2 linked regions of the Sagittula stellata E-37 genome follow. The protein of the gene in region 1 interacts with the protein of each later gene in a pairwise test. Links are inferred from orthologs where the notes say so. Each region holds a gene or a part of one and is shown on either strand. Other genes may lie near its edges.

Region 1 (8,544 bases):
AAGACTTTTCGTCGAAAAGTCTTCCCCCGCCCGGCATGACGACTGTCGGCATTCTGGGCGGCATGGGACCGCAGGCAACGATCCTGCTGATGCAGAAAGTGCTCGACGCCGTCCCGGCCACGGACGATGCCGGACATGTGCCGTTGATCGTTCACCAGAACCCCGCCGTGCCCTCGCGCATCGCCGCGTTGATCGAGGGGACAGGGCCTTCGCCGCTGCCCGCGCTGCAAGCCATGGCGCGTGACCTGCAGGCCGCCGGAGCGGCGGCGTTGGCCATGCCCTGCAACACCGCGCATGTTTACGTGGACGGCATTCGCGCTGCCTGCGGCCTGCCGTTCCTCGACATGCTTTCGGAAACCGCGTCAGCGCTTGAGGGCAAGGGCCGCATCGGCATCCTCGCCTCGCCCGCGACCCGCCTGACCGGCGTGTTCGACAGGTATCTGCCGCAGCCCTTCGAGATGCCGGAGGACGACGGACCGGTGCTCGACATGATCCGCGCAGTCAAGGGCGGCGCTTCGGCCTCCGACATTGCCCCGGCGCTGACAAAGGCCGCGCGGCGGCTTCTCTCACGCGCCGACCACATCCTGATCGCCTGTACGGAACTCTCCCTGGCGGCGCCCCTGATGCCGGAGGACATTGCCTGGACGGACAGCCTCGACTGTCTCGTGGCCCGGATCGTGGCGTTGGCCCGGCACCATCCCGAAGACGGCTCGCCGCGCTGACGCGCGCCCCCCGGGCGCAAGCGGCCCGCGGGAGTTTCGGAATGTTGTGCATGCCGGGGCCGTCGGGATGCCGGGCAATCCCCTGCCTTATTTGTGCGCCCCTTCCGTTGCGGTCGGGCGCAGATGACCGACGCCATGACGTCGTGCGGATGTGGCCGTTCCCGACCTCCCAAGGTTCCGAAACGCCGCCGGCCCCTCTGTTCCGGTCGATGACCGGAACGGCACCCGGCCCCACCGGCGCCGGGCTGGCCCCTGTCTGACGACCCTGTGCCGCCCGAACCCGTCCCGCAGCGGAACGGATCGGGCGAGGACGCGCGCACCCAAAGCCCGGTCAGAGCCCGGTGCAGGTCTGCTCGGCCCGTTCCGCGAAGATCTTGTACCGCTTCCAGAATTCCTCGTGTCGCGGGTTGTCCGACTGCCGGATTTCCTGCGCGCGATGCGGGTCGGAGAAGAAGCTGGCGGCCATGCTCTGGTCGCTTCCCCTCAGGTCGCGGTCCGCCACGGCCTGCACACATCCGCACAGTTGCACATTCGCGGCCTTGCGCCCCGAGGCCATGCACGCCCGTGCCACCTGCCCCGCGGCGAACGCCGGGGCCACCGTCGTGTTGTACCCCTTGTTGCGGTTGTCGCTCCGACCGCCGCCACACGCGGCCAGCGTCAGGCACAGCATCGTGCCCAGCAAGATCCTTGTCATACCACCTGTCCTAACGGCCGGGGGTGGCTGTGCCATCTCTCCCGGGACTGCTCTGACGCCTATCATGCGTCAGAAGCGTCGCGGTTTCAAGAATCCGCGATCTCCCGCAGGTCACGAAATGCGCCGTCGAGGTATGGCTCGTACCGCCGCCACGACCGGGAGCTGCCGGTGTAGACCCGCATGCGCACCTGCGCGGTGGAGGCCGTCTGCACCGCCCGCCGGTTCAGGTCGGGGCGCAGGCAGGCCGCGTCCCAGTCCAGCCCCAGGTCGGCGATCAGGGCGCGCGTCTCCGCCTCTGGCGCGGTGACGAGCGCCTCGTAGTCCAGCCGCCGGATGCGCCCGGGCCAGCGCGCGTTCCAGAAGGCCATCAAGTCGCGGTAGAGGCCGTGATAGGCCACCACCTCGGCCGGGTCGTTGGCGTAGCCCAGCCCCTCCGACACGAAGTAATGCGCGAGGTTCGACCAGCAGACGGCCTCCGGCTGGCGTGTGACATGCACGATCCGCGCCTCCGGCAGGGCGGCGGCGATCAGCCCGATGTAGCGGAAGTTGTGCGGCATCTTGTCGGTCACGAAGCGCCGCCCCTCCGCCCGCAGGGCCACGCTTTGCAGGTAGCTCTCCCGAAAGGCCCGAAGCGCCGTGGCGTCCGGCGCGGTCTCGCCCGACATGAACGGCTGGGCCAGCGCGTTCACCACGCCCAGCTCGCCCGCGCCCGTGACGTCCGGGTGGGCCGAGACGATCTGTTCGGCCAGTGTCGTCCCGGACCGGGGCATCCCGAGGATGAAGACCGGGACCACCGCGCCCGGCTCCGCCGCCAGCGGGTCGAGCGTGCCGAAGACCTCGCGCAGCCGGGCGAACACCGCCCGGTCCGAAGCCACGGAATAGCCCTGCCGGGCCTTGCGCAGCGCGTTGGCCTCCGACAGGGCGCGCCAGGCCTGCGCCTCCTGCCCCAGCCGGTCGTAGGCCGTGAAGAGCGCCGCGCAGATCCGCATCCGGTCGGGCGGCGGGGTCAGCGGGTCGTCGGCGATTGCCTGCATCTGCCGAAGCTGCGCATCCTCCGCCTCCCACGTCTTGGCCGCCGCGAGGTTCCTGTGCGCCTCCGCAAAGCGCGGCGCCGCGCGCACCGCCTTGCGGAAGGCCGTACGCGCCGCCTTTGCCCTGCCCTGCGCCTGCAACGCCACGCCGAGGTTGTTCATCGCCGCCGCGTTGTCCGGTTCCTGCCGCAGCACCCGTTCGCAGAGCGCCTGCACCTCCGCCATCTCGCCGCGGTAGAGCAGCACCGCCGCCAGTTCCACCAGCGCCCGCGTCGAATCGGGCGCCAGCCCGACCGCGCCGCGCGCCCGCACCTCTGCCTCGTCGATCCGCTCGACCGCGCGCAGCGCGACGGAGTGGTTGGACAGCGCCTCCGACAGGTCGGGCCTCAGCGCCGCCGCCTGCCCCAGCGCCTTCTCCGCCTCCGAAAAGAGGCCCAGCGCCAGCAGCACGCCGCCGTAGATCTGCCAGAGAACGTAAGACGCCGGGAAGGCCTGCAACAGCTTGCCCGTCTCCTCCGCGACCACGACGCTCTGCCCCGCGTCGTGCAACGCGACAAGCTGGTCGAGGATCTCCTGCGGCGGATCGCCTGTGATGGGAAAAGACTGCTGCATGACGCCTCCTCCCCCCTGCCTAAGACAGATCGGTAAAGACGGGCTTAGCGGGCAAAAAGATCGCGAAAGTTCTGCCTACGGTTAAAGGACACCGAAAAGCTGCAAACCCAGAGTGACGAGCGCACTCAGCAACCTAGAAACCGTCATTCCAAGCCGCACCGTCTTGAAACCCTTGCTGTCAAAAATCCTGGCGCCGGTTTCAGGAATATCCGAAATCCTCACACGAGTCTTGGCAACACGCGAGAAGATGCGGGTCGCCTCATCCATGCCCGGCAAGGGAGGCGCACCATTCGGCAGCGGCGTCAGCGCATCGTTTATCAGCTTGGGAATATCTCGCTCGAAGTCCTCCTTCATCACGCCTTCGCTGATTTCGGGCAATGTCTCCGCTGCATCTTCAAGCAGCGCAATCGCCTCCCCGGGCAGTTCCCTCAATACTTCCCGCGCAAGGCTCTCACGGTTCGCGGCGACCTCGGGATGATGCGCCCTGATCCCCCGCGCGCCTTCTTCAACGGCGTCCAGCAGCGCGAGATTGTCTTCGCTGTCGGCAAGTTCCTTGCGGTCGAAGTTACGCCGCAGGCTTACCGCGACCGAGACATAATCCATCTCGACCCGCTGCGGGTCATTCCCGTACCGTTCATGCGCGCGCCGCAAGACGCGGGCTTCGCGCATATCTTCACGCAAACCATTATTGCCGTGCAGCGCATCGTTGAGAGCGTCCGCCGTCCGCGCCATCAGCGTCGCCATGAAAGCGGCATTCTGCATCGGGATCGGTTCGGCGAAGAAACGACTGGTTTCCGCGTTGTAGCCGATGCGCTCCGCAAGCGGCACGTGTTCTGCGAAGAAAGCAGCCTTTGCCTCCTCAATCGCCTTGGCCACGGCATCCGCCCCGGCCTGCCAGGTCTCCCCCGGGATCAGCGCGACCTTTTCCTGCAAGGCCCAGGGCAGCGGTTCGCCCCGCAGCATGCTGTCGTACCAGTCATTGAAGAATTCGTACCTTTGATCGGTCTCCAAGAGGGTCGGTCCGAGGTCGCCTGAGCGAAGGCCCTCCGGCACACCTACGCCGTGCCAGAGAGGTTCGCGAAACATCTCGTCCGGTGAGAAGTCGCTGTCCGCCTCAATTGAGGCGCGGGAGGCGGCGCGGGAGGCGGCGAAGGAGGAGGAGTCGGCGGAGGAGGCGGAGTCGGCGGCGAAGGAGGAGGAGGAGGAGGCGGCGAAGGCGGCGAAGGAGGAGGCGCGGGAGGCGGCGCGGGAGGCGGCGAAGGCGATTGAGGAGGCGGAGTCGGCGGCGCGGGAGGAGGCGAAGGCGGCGCGGGAGGAGGCGAATTTGATTTCAGGGGTTGGACATGTGCTCGCAACCCCTGAAATCAGGTTAGCCCAGACAGTCAAGAGCACAAGGCTTTCGTGCTGTTGTCGAGCCTCCCCAGTATTCTTCCAAGTAGACTGTGCCGCAACGATGGGCAGGACGCGCAGCGCTGCACGTGTTGCGATGGCGACGCATACCTCCTGGCTCTGCGTCTTCAGCCATGCCTTCAAAGCATCATTGTCCTCGAACCGCATGGCCCACCTGCACTCTACCCGTCTTAAAGGCAGCCTAGCCGCGCGGCCGACCGACACAAAGCCTGATCTGCATCCCTTGGGGCTTTCAGGCGGCGGCGTCCCGTTGCTTTGCCTCCCGCCCTGCCCTGCCTTGCGCACAAGCCTTGCCATTCCCCCCTTTCCAAGCCATATGCACCCATCAAACCCAAGCCCTTCCCCGAAGGACTCGAGCGCGCGCATGAGCACCCCCCAGAACCTGATCCGTAACTTCTCCATCGTCGCCCACATCGACCACGGGAAATCCACCCTGGCCGACCGGCTGATCCAGTTGACCGGCACCGTGGCCGAACGCGACATGAAGGAGCAGATGCTCGACGCGATGGACATCGAGCGTGAGCGCGGCATCACCATCAAGGCGAACACCGTCCGCATCGACTATCCGGCGAAGGACGGCAACACCTACGTCCTGAACCTGATCGACACGCCCGGACACGTCGACTTTGCCTACGAGGTCAGCCGCTCCATGCGCGCCTGCGAGGGGTCGCTGCTGGTGGTCGACGCCTCCCAGGGGGTCGAGGCGCAGACGCTTGCCAACGTATACACCGCCATCGACGCCGACCACGAGATCGTGCCGGTGCTGAACAAGGTCGATCTGCCCGCCGCCGAACCCGAACGCGTGGCCGAACAGATCGAGGACGTGATCGGCATCGACGCCTCCAACGCCTGCCTGATCTCGGCCAAGACCGGCGTCGGCATCCCCGACGTGCTGGAGGCCATCGTGACGCGCCTGCCCGCGCCCCCGGAACGCGACGCGGACGCGCCGCTGAAGGCGATGCTGATCGACTCGTGGTACGACCCTTACCTCGGCGTCGTCGTGCTGATCCGCGTGATGGAGGGCACGATCCGCAAGGGCGACAACATCCGCATGATGAAGACGGGGGGCAAGTACGGCGTCGACAAGCTGGGCGTCTTCCGCCCCGCCATGCAGGACGTCAAGGAACTGGGCCCCGGCGAGATCGGCTTTTTCACCGGCTCGATCAAGCAGGTCCGCGACACCCGCGTCGGCGACACCATCACCACCGAGAAGAAGGGCGCGGAGACCCCGCTGCCGGGCTTCAAGCCGTCGATCCCCGTGGTCTTCTGCGGCCTCTTCCCGGTGGACGCCAACGACTTCGAGGACATGCGCGACGCTATCGAGAAGCTGGCGCTCAACGACGCCTCCTTCACCTACGAGATGGAGACCTCTGCCGCCCTCGGTTTCGGCTTCCGCTGCGGGTTCCTGGGCCTTCTGCACCTGGAGGTGATCCGCGACCGGCTGGAGCGCGAGTACGACATCGACCTGATCACCACCGCGCCATCGGTGATCTACCACCTCTACATGAAGGACGGGGAGAAGATCGACCTCCACAACCCCGCCGACATGCCCGACATGACCAAGGTCGACCACATCGAGGAGCCGCGGATCAAGGCGACCATCCTCGTGCCCGACGACTACCTGGGCGACGTGCTGAAGCTGTGTCAGGACCGCCGCGGCATCCAGCTCGACCTGACCTATGCGGGCAGCCGCGCCATGGTGGTTTACGACCTGCCCCTGAACGAGGTCGTCTTCGACTTCTACGACCGGCTGAAATCGGTGACCAAGGGCTACGCCTCCTTCGACTACCAGCTTGTGGGCTACCGCGAGGACGCCCTCGTCAAGATGCAGATCCTCGTCAACGACGAGCCGGTCGACGCGCTCTCCATGATGGTCCACCGCGACCGGGCCGAGATGCGCGGCCGCGCCATGTGCGAGAAGCTCAAGGACCTGATCCCGCGCCACATGTTCAAGATCCCGATCCAGGCGGCCATCGGCGGCAAGGTCATCGCGCGCGAGACGCTGTCTGCCCTCCGCAAGGACGTGACCGCCAAGTGCTACGGCGGCGACGCCACCCGGAAGAAGAAACTGCTCGAGAAGCAGAAGGCCGGCAAGAAGAAGATGCGCCAGTTCGGCAAGGTCGAGATCCCGCAGGAAGCGTTTATTTCCGCACTCAAGATGGATGATTAATCCATCTTGAGTGCGAGTGGGCGAAAGCGGGTTCTGGCGCAGCCAGGTTCCGCGTGCCCACACCCCTCCATTCCGGGCGCGTTCGCCCGACCTCAAACGCTGGGCCACATGCCCGGCGTTTCCGCATCGGTGGCCCGATGACCACTTTTGATTGAGTTTTCGGCCACTCTAGTCTACTCGATACCTTTGTGAGTGAGTAGTTAAGCGCTGCTGCACTCCGCCCAATGTATATTTCTCAGCAGACCTAGGGTCAGGACTCGTTCTCTCTCAAAGCCAGAAGATCACGGTCGCAGCGAGTGCGATCGCTGAGAAGAAGGTCTTTGGGCATCGGTCATAACGGGTCGCCACCCGTCTCCAATCCTTGAGCCTGCCGAACATGATCTCGATCCGGTTGCGACGCTTGTACCTGCGCTTGTCGTACGGGACGGGCGTCTTCCGTTTCGTCCGGCCCGGGATGCAAGGGCGTATCTTCTTGTCTTGCAAGGCTTCTCTGAACCAGTCGGCATCGTAGCCGCGATCTCCGAGCAGCCATTTCACGTCTGGCAGCCCGCCGACCAGCGCACGCGCCCCGATGTAGTCGCTGACGGGGCCGGCAGTCAGGAACAGGTCGATGGGCCGGCCATGGCTGTCGCAGACGGCGTGCAACTTCGTGTTCATGCCTCCCTTCGTCCGGCCAATCAGCCGTCCACGCCCCCCTTTTTCACGCCCAGGCTGGACGCCGTGCGATGGGCCTTCAGATGAGTTGCGTCGATCATCACGGTCGTCTCCTCACCATGCTCGCCCGCCAGCCCGGCCATGATCCGGGCGAAGACGCCTCTATCGCTCCACCGCTTCCAGCGGTTGTAGAGTGTCTTGTGCGGGCCGTATTCCCTTGGCGCATCTCGCCACCGCAATCCATTGCGATTGATAAAGATAATACCGCTCAGAACGCGCCGGTCATCAACCCGGGGCTTGCCGTGCGACTTGGGGAAGTAAGGCTCCAGACGCGCCATCTGCGCATCGCTCAACCAGTAGAGATCAGACATGTTCACCGCTCGTTTTCGAACGGTGAATCACGCTCGCTCAACCAAATCAATGGGTCCTGAACCTAGATCCCTCTCCCAAGGGTCCCGCCCCACCTCCATCTGCCGCCGCAACATCCGCGTTCGCACCGCGCCCCCGGCATCAAAACCGCGCTCCAGCCGAGCCAGTTCCTCCCGCGCTTGGATCGTCTTTGCCAGCGCGTGCGCCGCGTACTCCGCCTCCATACCCCGCGCCTTCTCCTCGACCGAGGCGCCCAGCAGCGTGTCCAGCACCTTCACCTGGTAGAACGGCACCACGGCACAGCCCACCCGGCCGCGCCGTTGCAGCCAAAGCTGCCCGCCCGTCCGTTCGACGTAGCGCAGTTGCGCGGCGACGTTTTCGCGGAACTCCGTGATGCTCATTGCCCTGATCTCGACGTCCATGCGCCCTCCGATTCTCCGATGCCGCATCCGGGGCCCCGTGCCCCGGTTTTCGGCCAAAGGTTAACAACCGGCCGGAAAGGACCCCCGAACCGGCCGGGACTCACCATAAGGAATGGTAAACGGCGAAGGGTTAAGCCACCGGGCGCGCCCTGTTTGACGCAGGTCAACGCACAGATAGGAAAATCGGAATATACGAGATCTTGTACGATTAACCCGATCTCAGGAGGTCTGAATGTTCCGCCTCGCCAGTATCCTCTACTCGCTGATCTCCACCACGGTGGCGGGCAGCCTCATCATCGCGGCCCTCGTCGCGGGCTACGACACCCTCATCCCCATCGTCGTCGCGGCGGCCATCGGTTTCGTGGTCTCGCTGCCGATCTCGTGGTTCGTGGCGAGGGCGCTTTACGGCCCTGCAAAGCCCGCCTGACTCAACGGCTTAGCGCATCCAGCAAGCCATCCG
Region 2 (8,359 bases), 470 kb from region 1 along the record:
CGGATAAGACGGGGGAAGACATGGTAGTCCTGAGCAAGATCTACACGCGCACCGGTGACAAGGGCGAGACCGCGCTGGGCAACGGCGCGCGGGTGAAGAAATACGATCCCCGGGTCGAGGCCTATGGCACCGCGGACGAGCTGAACGCCTGTGTCGGCGTGGCGCGGCTTGCGGCGTCGGGGGACGTGGATGGCGCGCTGTCCCGCATTCAGAACGACCTCTTCGACCTGGGCGCCGACCTGTGCCGCCCGGATATCGAGAAGGACGCCGAGGCGGAGTATCCGCCGCTGCGGATGGTCGACGCGCAAGTGGTTCGTCTGGAAGAAGAAATCGACGCGATGAATGCTTCTCTGGAGCCCTTGCGGAGCTTCGTCCTGCCGGGCGGATCGGCGCTTTCGGCGCATCTGCACGTGTGCCGGACGGTGGCCCGGCGGGCAGAGCGGCTGTGTGTCGAACTGGCCTCTGCCGAGGCGGTGAATCCGGCGGCGGTGAAGTATCTCAACCGCCTGTCCGACTGGTTCTTCGTTGCCGCGCGGATCGCCAACGACAACGGCACCGCCGATGTCCTGTGGGTTCCGGGCGCGAACCGCGGCTAGCGCCGTATGCGCGGCGAACGGCTTCTCGGACATTAACCTTACCGGTGCGCGCGGTGGTGTGAACGCAACGCGCGCTGGCCAGGCGGGCACAACATGTCGTGTGTCGGCAGGCCCGATGCACCGCGCGTTAACCGCTTCTTGGGAAACATTGCCGTTCTGTAAGGGGTGAACCGGCCGGTTGAGCCCCCCGAACCGGCCGGTTGGTAACCTTTGGCCGTTGTCACTGCGAAAACGTGGTTAACGGGCCGAAATGCCGCAGTGACGCATCGCCCCGGCGGATCTGCTTCGGTGGGTTCGGGATGCCTCCGGCGGAGGTATTTTTCGCCAAGATGAAGGGGAGGGCGTGGCGACCCCGATACCGATTGTGCGGTGTCGTGGGGGCCATGGAGCTTCGGGCTGGCGCGGGCCGCAGACATTGGGTTTGCGCCGGGCCCGCTTTGGTCAGAGCGGTTCCGCTTCCAGCCACACGCCGCCCTGCGGGCGCAGCGTCAGGATCATCACCGGGTCGGGGTCGCGCCCGCGGACCGGGGCGAAGCGGAAATTGGCGAGGAGCGTGGCGAGGATGATGACCGCCTCCTGCAGCGCGAAGCTGGCGCCGATGCAGATGCGCGGCCCATCGCCGAACGGCAGGTAGGCGTAGCGGTCCGGCTTCTTTTCCCACCGGTCCGGGCGGAAGGCGTGGGGATCGTCGTAGAGCGCGTGGTGGCGGTGCAGCGCGTAGATCGGCAGGATCACGGTGTCGCCCTTGCGGATCTCGCGCCCGCAGAGCGTGTCGTCCTCGCGCGCGGTGCGCGAGACCATGCCGGCGGGCGGGTAGAGGCGCAGCGCCTCGTCGATGACCTTTCGGATGAAGGGCAGGTTCGGCACGTCCTCGCCGCCTGCAACCCCGCCGTTCAGCACCGATCGCGCCTCGGCCCGGGCGCGGGTCTGGGCCTCCTGGTCGAAGGCCATGAGGTAGAGCGACCACGACAGCGTCAGGGCCGTCGTCTCGTGCCCTGCGACGATGAAGGTGAGCAGGTTGTCGCGCAACTCGGCCGTGGACATGGTGCGCCCGGTTTCCGGATCGGCGCCCGCCTTCAGCAGGTCGAGCAGGTCCGGTACCGTGTTGGGATCGCGCTGCGCCCGTGCCTCGATCGCGCGGTCGGCCATCTGCTTCATCTGGTTGACGCCGCCCGCGAAGAAGGCCCGCCCCGGACGCGGCACCCAATCGGGGAAGCCCAGCAGGTCGAAGAGCGACACGCGCCCGGCTTCGGCGATGTAGGCGTCGATGGCGGAGTGCACGCCGTCGCGGTCGAAGGTGCTGTCGCCGGAGAAGGTCACGTCGGAGATCACGTCGAAGGTGACGCTGACCATTTCCTCCAGGAAGTCGACGGCGCGCGGTCCGGCGGCGCGGATGCGATCCACCGACCGGCCCGCCGCGGCGCTCATCACCGGGGCGAGGTTCATCACGTTGCGGTGACCGAAGACCGGCGCGGCGGTGCGCCTTTGCCAGCGCCAGTGGGCGCCCTCGGCGATGAACAGGCTTTCGCCGATGGCCGGTTTCAGCAGGTTCTTGGTGACCAGGCTTTTGGGGTAGGCGTCGAGGTTTTCCAGCAGGACGCGCCGGATCGCGGGCGGGTCCATGACCATGTGCCAGCGTTTGCCGGTCTTGCCCGAGAGGATGGGCTGGCGGGTTGCGACCTCGGGGATGATCGACAGCACGTTCCGGCGCGAGGCCTGCAGGCTGCCCCAGAGCCCCAGCGGCCGGGTGACCAGCGGCACCTGCACGGGCTGGCGATGCGGCTTGAGATCGGTCATGGCGCGCTCCCGGCCTTGCGGCCTGTGGTTTCCCTGCAAACATAGGCGGGATCGTGCCATTGACAACGGCCGACAAGATTGCACGTAAACCGTGGCTGCGGTACGGGAAAACCAAGTCAACGGGGGTACCTATGGTACGCATTCTTGCCATTCTGAGCCTGATGCTGGGCCTTGCCGCCTGCACGGATGCGACATCCGACCTGTCGCGGCCGGTCGAACCGCTGGGCGACTTCACGATGGGACACGCGATCGTCGTGGCGCCGAAGCTCAACATGGTGGGCATCTCGAAGGAGGCCAGCCGCGAGGAATGGGTGACGGCGGTCGACCGCGCGGTGGAGAAGCGGTTCCGCCGCTACGACGGCGGCAAGTTCTATCATCTGGGCATCAGCCTTGAGGAATATTCGCTCGCGGTGCCGGTGCCGCTTGTGCCTAGCAAGTCCGGATTGTCGCTGCGTGTGACCGTCTGGGACGATGCGGCGAAGGCCAAGATGAACGAGGAAACCCACGTGGTGCGGGTTGTCCAGGTGCTGCCGTCCTACGGGATGACGCGCGAACAGCAGATCGCCTCGCTGTCCGAGGAAGCGGCGCTGTGGATCGAAAAATGGCTGCGCGAGCGCATGAAGGAAGACGGCTGGTTTGCGACGGCGGGTTCCGCCACCGTCACCGCGGCCGCGCCCGTGCAGGCCGGCACGCCCGCCGCGCTGCCTGAAGGCTGATCGAACGGCTTGATTTTCCGGCTGCGACTCAATAAACGCCCCGCCATGTGAACCGGGCCAGATGTGTGGCCCCATGAACCATGAGGCGTCTGAGAGATGGCAAAGGAAAAGTTTTCGCGGTCGAAACCGCACTGCAACATCGGCACGATCGGTCACGTTGACCACGGGAAGACGACGCTGACGGCGGCGATCACGAAGTACTTCGGCGAATTCCAGGCCTACGACCAGATCGACGGCGCGCCGGAAGAGAAGGCCCGCGGGATCACGATCTCGACGGCGCACGTGGAGTACGAGACCGAGAACCGCCACTACGCGCACGTCGACTGCCCCGGCCACGCCGACTACGTGAAGAACATGATCACCGGCGCGGCGCAGATGGACGGCGCGATCCTGGTGGTGAACGCAGCCGACGGCCCGATGCCGCAGACGCGCGAGCACATCCTGCTCGGCCGTCAGGTGGGCATCCCGGCGATGGTGGTGTTCCTGAACAAGGTCGACCAGGTGGACGACGAGGAACTGCTCGAGCTGGTCGAGATGGAAGTGCGCGAGCTTCTGTCCGCCTACGACTTCCCGGGCGACGACATTCCGATCGTCGCGGGTTCGGCCCTGGCCGCTCTCGAAGGCCGTGACGAAGCCATCGGCGAGAACAAGATCCGCGAACTGATGGCCGCTGTCGACGAGTACATCCCGCAGCCGCCGCGCGCCACCGACCAGCCGTTCCTGATGCCGATCGAAGACGTGTTCTCGATCTCGGGCCGCGGTACGGTTGTGACCGGCCGCGTCGAGCGTGGTGTCGTGAACGTCGGCGACGAACTGGAAATCGTCGGCATCAAGGACACGCAGAAGACGACCTGCACGGGCGTCGAGATGTTCCGCAAGCTGCTGGACCGCGGTGAAGCGGGCGACAACATAGGCGCGCTGCTGCGCGGCATCGACCGTGACGCGGTCGAGCGCGGCCAGGTTCTGTGCAAGCCGAAGTCGGTGAACCCGCACACGAAGTTCGAGTGCGAGGTCTACATCCTGACGAAGGAAGAAGGCGGCCGCCACACGCCGTTCTTCAAGAACTACCGTCCGCAGTTCTACTTCCGCACGACCGACGTGACGGGCACCGTCGAGCTGCCGGAAGGCACCGAGATGGTGATGCCGGGCGACAACCTGAAGTTCAACGTGGAGCTGATCGCACCGATCGCGATGGAAGAAGGCCTGCGCTTCGCCATCCGCGAAGGCGGCCGCACCGTCGGTTCGGGCGTCGTCTCCAAGATCGTCGCGTAACAACGCGCCAGCGTTGTTGCCAGTGTGATGCCGCATGGCAGTGGCTTCCGCAGGAAGCTCACGAGAATGCGGTGTCAACACCCGGTGAAGATTAAAGAAGGCCGCTCCCAACCGGAGCGGCCTTCTCGCGTCGATACCGTACATCTCATCCGGTATCCAAACAGCGCTCCACTCCGTAGGGCGGGGCTGTGCGCCGCCCTGCCTCAACGGTCGAGCGTCAGGCGGAAGACACCGTTGGGGTAGGCCGCGTCGCCGATGTGGAAATGCGTGGTGCCGATGCGCTCGAACCCCTGCCTCAGGTAGAAGGCGATGGCGGGGGCATTCTCGGCGTTGGTGGTCAGCCAGACAGAGGGCGCGCCCAGCGATCGGGCGCGGTCCAGCCCGCTGGCCAGCAGCGCACGGCCAAGGCCGCGTCCGTGGTGCCTCGGCTGGACATAGAGGGTCGAGATTTCCAGATCCGAACATCCGGGCACCGGCGCGGGGCGGTTGCGGGTGAGGCGGATGAACCCGTCCGGGCCTTCCTCGTTCTCGGACAGGATCACGTGCTCGGCCGGGTCGGCCAGCATCGCGGCGAGGTTCGCGGCGGTGAAGGTGTCCAGCGCGTATCCCGCATAGGCGGCGCTGACGCCGCGCCGGATGTAGGTGTGCATCCAGACCTCGAAGGAGATTGCCGCAAGGATCGCGGCGTCAGACATCCCGGCGGGGCGCAGCGTGATCGGCGGGACAGTGGTCATGCCGCCGGGATCACAGGCGGCGCAGCATGAAGACGGAGAGCGGGTCGGACACGTAGTCGCCGAACGGCGGGCAATCCGCAAAGCCCGTCCCGTGGTAGAGCGCGCGGGCCGCGGCGAACTCTGGCTGCGTCCCGGTTTCGAGGCAGAGGCCCACGGCCCCGCCCGTGCGGGCCTGCGCCGTCAGCCCGTCCAGCAGCACCTTGCCGAGACCCTCTCCGCGCCGCTCGCGGGCGACGTGCATGCTCTTGAGCTCCATCACCGTGCCGCCCTCGGGCCAATCCACGTCCCTGGGCCATGCCGCCTGGTCCAGCGGTTTCAGCGCACCGACGGCGCAGGGCAGGCCCCCGGCGCGCAGGGCAAAGACCCTGGCCCCGCTGGCGCGCAGCGCGCCCGATGTCATGACGTGGCAGCTTTCCTCCGGGGATTGCGCGCGCATGTCGGCATGGTGGCGGGCCAGCAGCGCCTCGACGGCGTTGTCGGGGCTGCGCACCTCCTCAAGGGTCAGTGTCTGGTCCATCGGTGTTCCCTTCCGGCGTGGTGCGGCGACCCTTCGCCGTTCCGCCCGGATCGTCAAGACATTCGGCGTGCGCGTGGCCCATTGCGCGCGGCCGTCGCCGCTCTATCCTCCGATTCATGAGCACACTCGTTCCCGTTCAGCAGGACATGATCCTGCACGCCTTTGCCATTGACGGCCCCGATGCGGGCCGCCGCCTTGCACCGGACGAAGTGCCGGAGTTCCTGCTGGAGGATACGCTGGCCTGGGTGCATCTGCGCGCCCAGCACGCCGACACGCCGGCGTGGATCGTGGAGAACCTGTCCTATCTCGATCCGACGATCATCGACGCGCTGGTGGCCGAAGAGACGCGCCCGCGTGTGACGCCGGTGGGGGACGGGCTGATCGTCATCCTGCGCGGCATCAACACGATCGAGGGCGAGGCGCCCGAGGACATGGTTTCGGTCCGGATGTGGATCGACCCGCACCGCATCGTGTCGCTGGCGATGCGGCAGGTGAAGGCGGTGGAGGACATCTCGGACAGTCTCGACCGCGGGGGCGGGCCTCGGGACGCGGCGGAGTTCCTCGTGATGCTGACGGAGCGCCTGACCTACCGGATCGAGGCGTTCTGGCGCGAGCTGGACGACAAGGCCGACGACCTGGAGGAAGAAGTGCTGGACGAGGTGCGGCCGGAAATGACCGGACGGCTGGTAGATCTGCGGCGCACGGCGATCATCCTGCGCCGCTACCTCCAGCCCCAGCGCGACGCGATGCGGACCTTGCAGATGGTCCATCCCGACTGGGTGGAGGGCGACGACCTGCGGCAACTGGCGGAAGAGCTGGACGCCCTGGAACGGGTGGTGGAGGACGCCGACGCGCTGCGCGACCGGATGGCGCTTGTGCGGGACGAGGTGCAGAGTGCGCGGGACGAGCGTCTGAACCGCAACCTTTACCTGCTGTCGATCCTGTCGGCGGTGTTCCTGCCCCTGGGCTTCCTGACGGGGCTGTTCGGGATCAACCTTGCGGGGATGCCGGGGGCACATGCGCCCTGGGCCTTCTGGGTGTTCTCCGGTGCGCTGTGCGTCATCGGTGCCCTGCAACTGGCGATCCTGCGACGGTTGCGCTGGATCTGAGGGCAAGGGGTTAACGCATCCCCTGAAACGTATTGGCCGCCCCCCTTTCGGGGAGCGGCATTGTCACGGTTGGTATCGCGCGGGCTGGGAGTGAGGGCCCGTGCGATACCTTGCGACAGATCACTTCAGAACTGCACGGATGCCGTTGCGCAGATCGTTCGAGTCGCCGCCGGAGTGCACAACTGCGTTGATCTGGTGAACCTGAGTGTCGGTCAGGTTGGCGTAGTCGGCGTTCGGCAGCAGGATGTAGGCTTCGGACGACAGGCGCGGGGCCGGAGCAGCGGAAGCCACGCCGGTCAGAAGAACGGTTGCGGCGAGCGTGGATGCGATGAGCGTTTTCATTGTATTTCTCCAATTTCAGGTGGCGGCGTCGATGCCGCCGGTCTTGTTTGCGTCGGTGTTTGCTTCCGACACCGAACAAGTAGGCCCGCCGTCTGAGATGTTGAAATCACGAAGAAATCTCGAACTTTTCACGGAAAAGTGAGCTTGAAATCTGCGGCGGCCAGACGGGTTCCTGTGCATTTCGAGACACGTTTGGTGCGGCTCAAGCCGGGTTGGCCGAAACGGCGTTTCGAGGGTTTCAAGGGGGCGCGTCGCGGGCCGCGTCCTGGTCCGGTGAACATGGTGAATTCGCATTGTGCACATTCGATGTGCGGGAATGAAAAATCGGATTTTGTCTCTTGCGGGGCGGTTTGCGCGTCCCAGACGGCCCCTTGGGGCATGAGATTCCAACGGGTTCAGAGGGGTGAATCGGGTGAAGCGAGGGCCCAAAACAAAGAAAGCCGTCCTCTTGGAGGGCGGCTCTCTTTGGTCTGGTATCGGTCGTTCTGGTACTGGGCGGGCGGAACGGCCCGTCCGGCGGGGTTTACAACAGCGCGGCGCGGATGCCGTTGACCATGTCGTTGTGGTCGCCGCCGGAGTGAAGCACGGCGTTGATCTCGGCGATCTGGATGTTGGTCAGGTGCGCGTAGTTCGCATCGGGGAGCACATTGTAGACGCCGGAGTCGAGGGTCTGCGCGGACACGGGGGCCGCGTAGCTTGCGGAAGCGCCGGAGAGGAGAACCGAAGCGGCGAGGACGGAGGCAATGAGCGGTTTCATGATTTTTCCTTTCGAGGTTGGGGCCGGGCCTTCGGGCCATTCCCGGTGGTCCCGGCGGTGTCGGGCGTCTTGTCCGTCCGACACAATTGATATGGGTATCGGCCTGCCCCTGGGGAATTCACTTTGCAGTCGCGCCGCGTCGCGAAACCGTGCTGTCAAGGCTGCACGATTCCCGGCGGGACACGGGCCGGCCTGTGGTCCTGGTTGTGGTCCGGAGGATTGCCTTGCGGGAGTATCGGGGGACGGCCTGCTGCGCGCCCTTATGGTGCCGGAACACGGTGCAAATTCCGTGACAAAGACGTCTTGATTTCACCCGCAGGCCCGTGTACCTGACGGCACGGCCTGAAGGGGTATAGCTCAGCTGGTAGAGCGACGGTCTCCAAAACCGTAGGTCGCGGGTTCGAACCCTGCTGCCCCTGCCATTTCCACCGACATGGCTTTCGCGCGCGTCGCCGGTCGCCTGTCACAGGTGTTTTGCCGGTCGCACCGGCGCAGGTATTTCGGCACAGATGTCGTGCG

What was found.
Region 2: the proteins of lepA (region 1) and ABFK29_RS21135 interact in binary tests that used the Escherichia coli proteins (3 or more experiments, as listed by UniProt). The link is inferred for Sagittula stellata E-37 from one-to-one orthologs.

The regions. Positions count from the first base shown.
Region 1 is NZ_CP155729.1:3,966,093-3,974,636, forward strand. Bases 4,242-7,236 are described here. They hold lepA (translation elongation factor 4), read left to right. Parts: upstream 4,242-4,833; coding sequence 4,834-6,639; downstream 6,640-7,236. Other genes in these bases: ABFK29_RS18960 (hypothetical protein), read right to left, coding at 4,242-4,616. In the rest of the region: ABFK29_RS18945 (aspartate/glutamate racemase family protein), read left to right, coding at 36-722; ABFK29_RS18950 (hypothetical protein), read right to left, coding at 1,054-1,416; ABFK29_RS18955 (tetratricopeptide repeat-containing sulfotransferase family protein), read right to left, coding at 1,503-3,059; more of ABFK29_RS18960, read right to left, coding at 3,141-4,241; ABFK29_RS18975 (hypothetical protein), read right to left, coding at 7,692-8,084; ABFK29_RS18980 (hypothetical protein), read left to right, coding at 8,317-8,511; ABFK29_RS18985 (low molecular weight protein-tyrosine-phosphatase), read right to left, coding at 8,513-8,544. UniProt on the Escherichia coli protein: Required for accurate and efficient protein synthesis under certain stress conditions. May act as a fidelity factor of the translation reaction, by catalyzing a one-codon backward translocation of tRNAs on improperly translocated ribosomes.
Region 2 is NZ_CP155729.1:4,442,478-4,450,836, reverse strand. What follows is about bases 4,935-7,744. They hold ABFK29_RS21135 (zinc transporter ZntB), read left to right. Parts: upstream 4,935-5,748; coding sequence 5,749-6,741; downstream 6,742-7,744. Other genes in these bases: ABFK29_RS21125 (hypothetical protein), read right to left, coding at 7,607-7,744; ABFK29_RS21130 (hypothetical protein), read right to left, coding at 6,862-7,083; ABFK29_RS21140 (GNAT family N-acetyltransferase), read right to left, coding at 5,126-5,632; ABFK29_RS21145 (GNAT family N-acetyltransferase), read right to left, coding at 4,935-5,115. In the rest of the region: ABFK29_RS21170 (twin transmembrane helix small protein), read left to right, coding at 1-7; ABFK29_RS21165 (cob(I)yrinic acid a,c-diamide adenosyltransferase), read left to right, coding at 21-596; ABFK29_RS21160 (cytochrome P450), read right to left, coding at 1,038-2,393; ABFK29_RS21155 (hypothetical protein), read left to right, coding at 2,525-3,109; tuf (elongation factor Tu), read left to right, coding at 3,206-4,381; more of ABFK29_RS21145, read right to left, coding at 4,585-4,934; more of ABFK29_RS21125, read right to left, coding at 7,745-7,840. UniProt on the Escherichia coli protein: Zinc transporter. Acts as a Zn(2+):proton symporter, which likely mediates zinc ion uptake. Purified ZntB reconstituted in liposomes also binds and transports Cd(2+), Ni(2+) and Co(2+).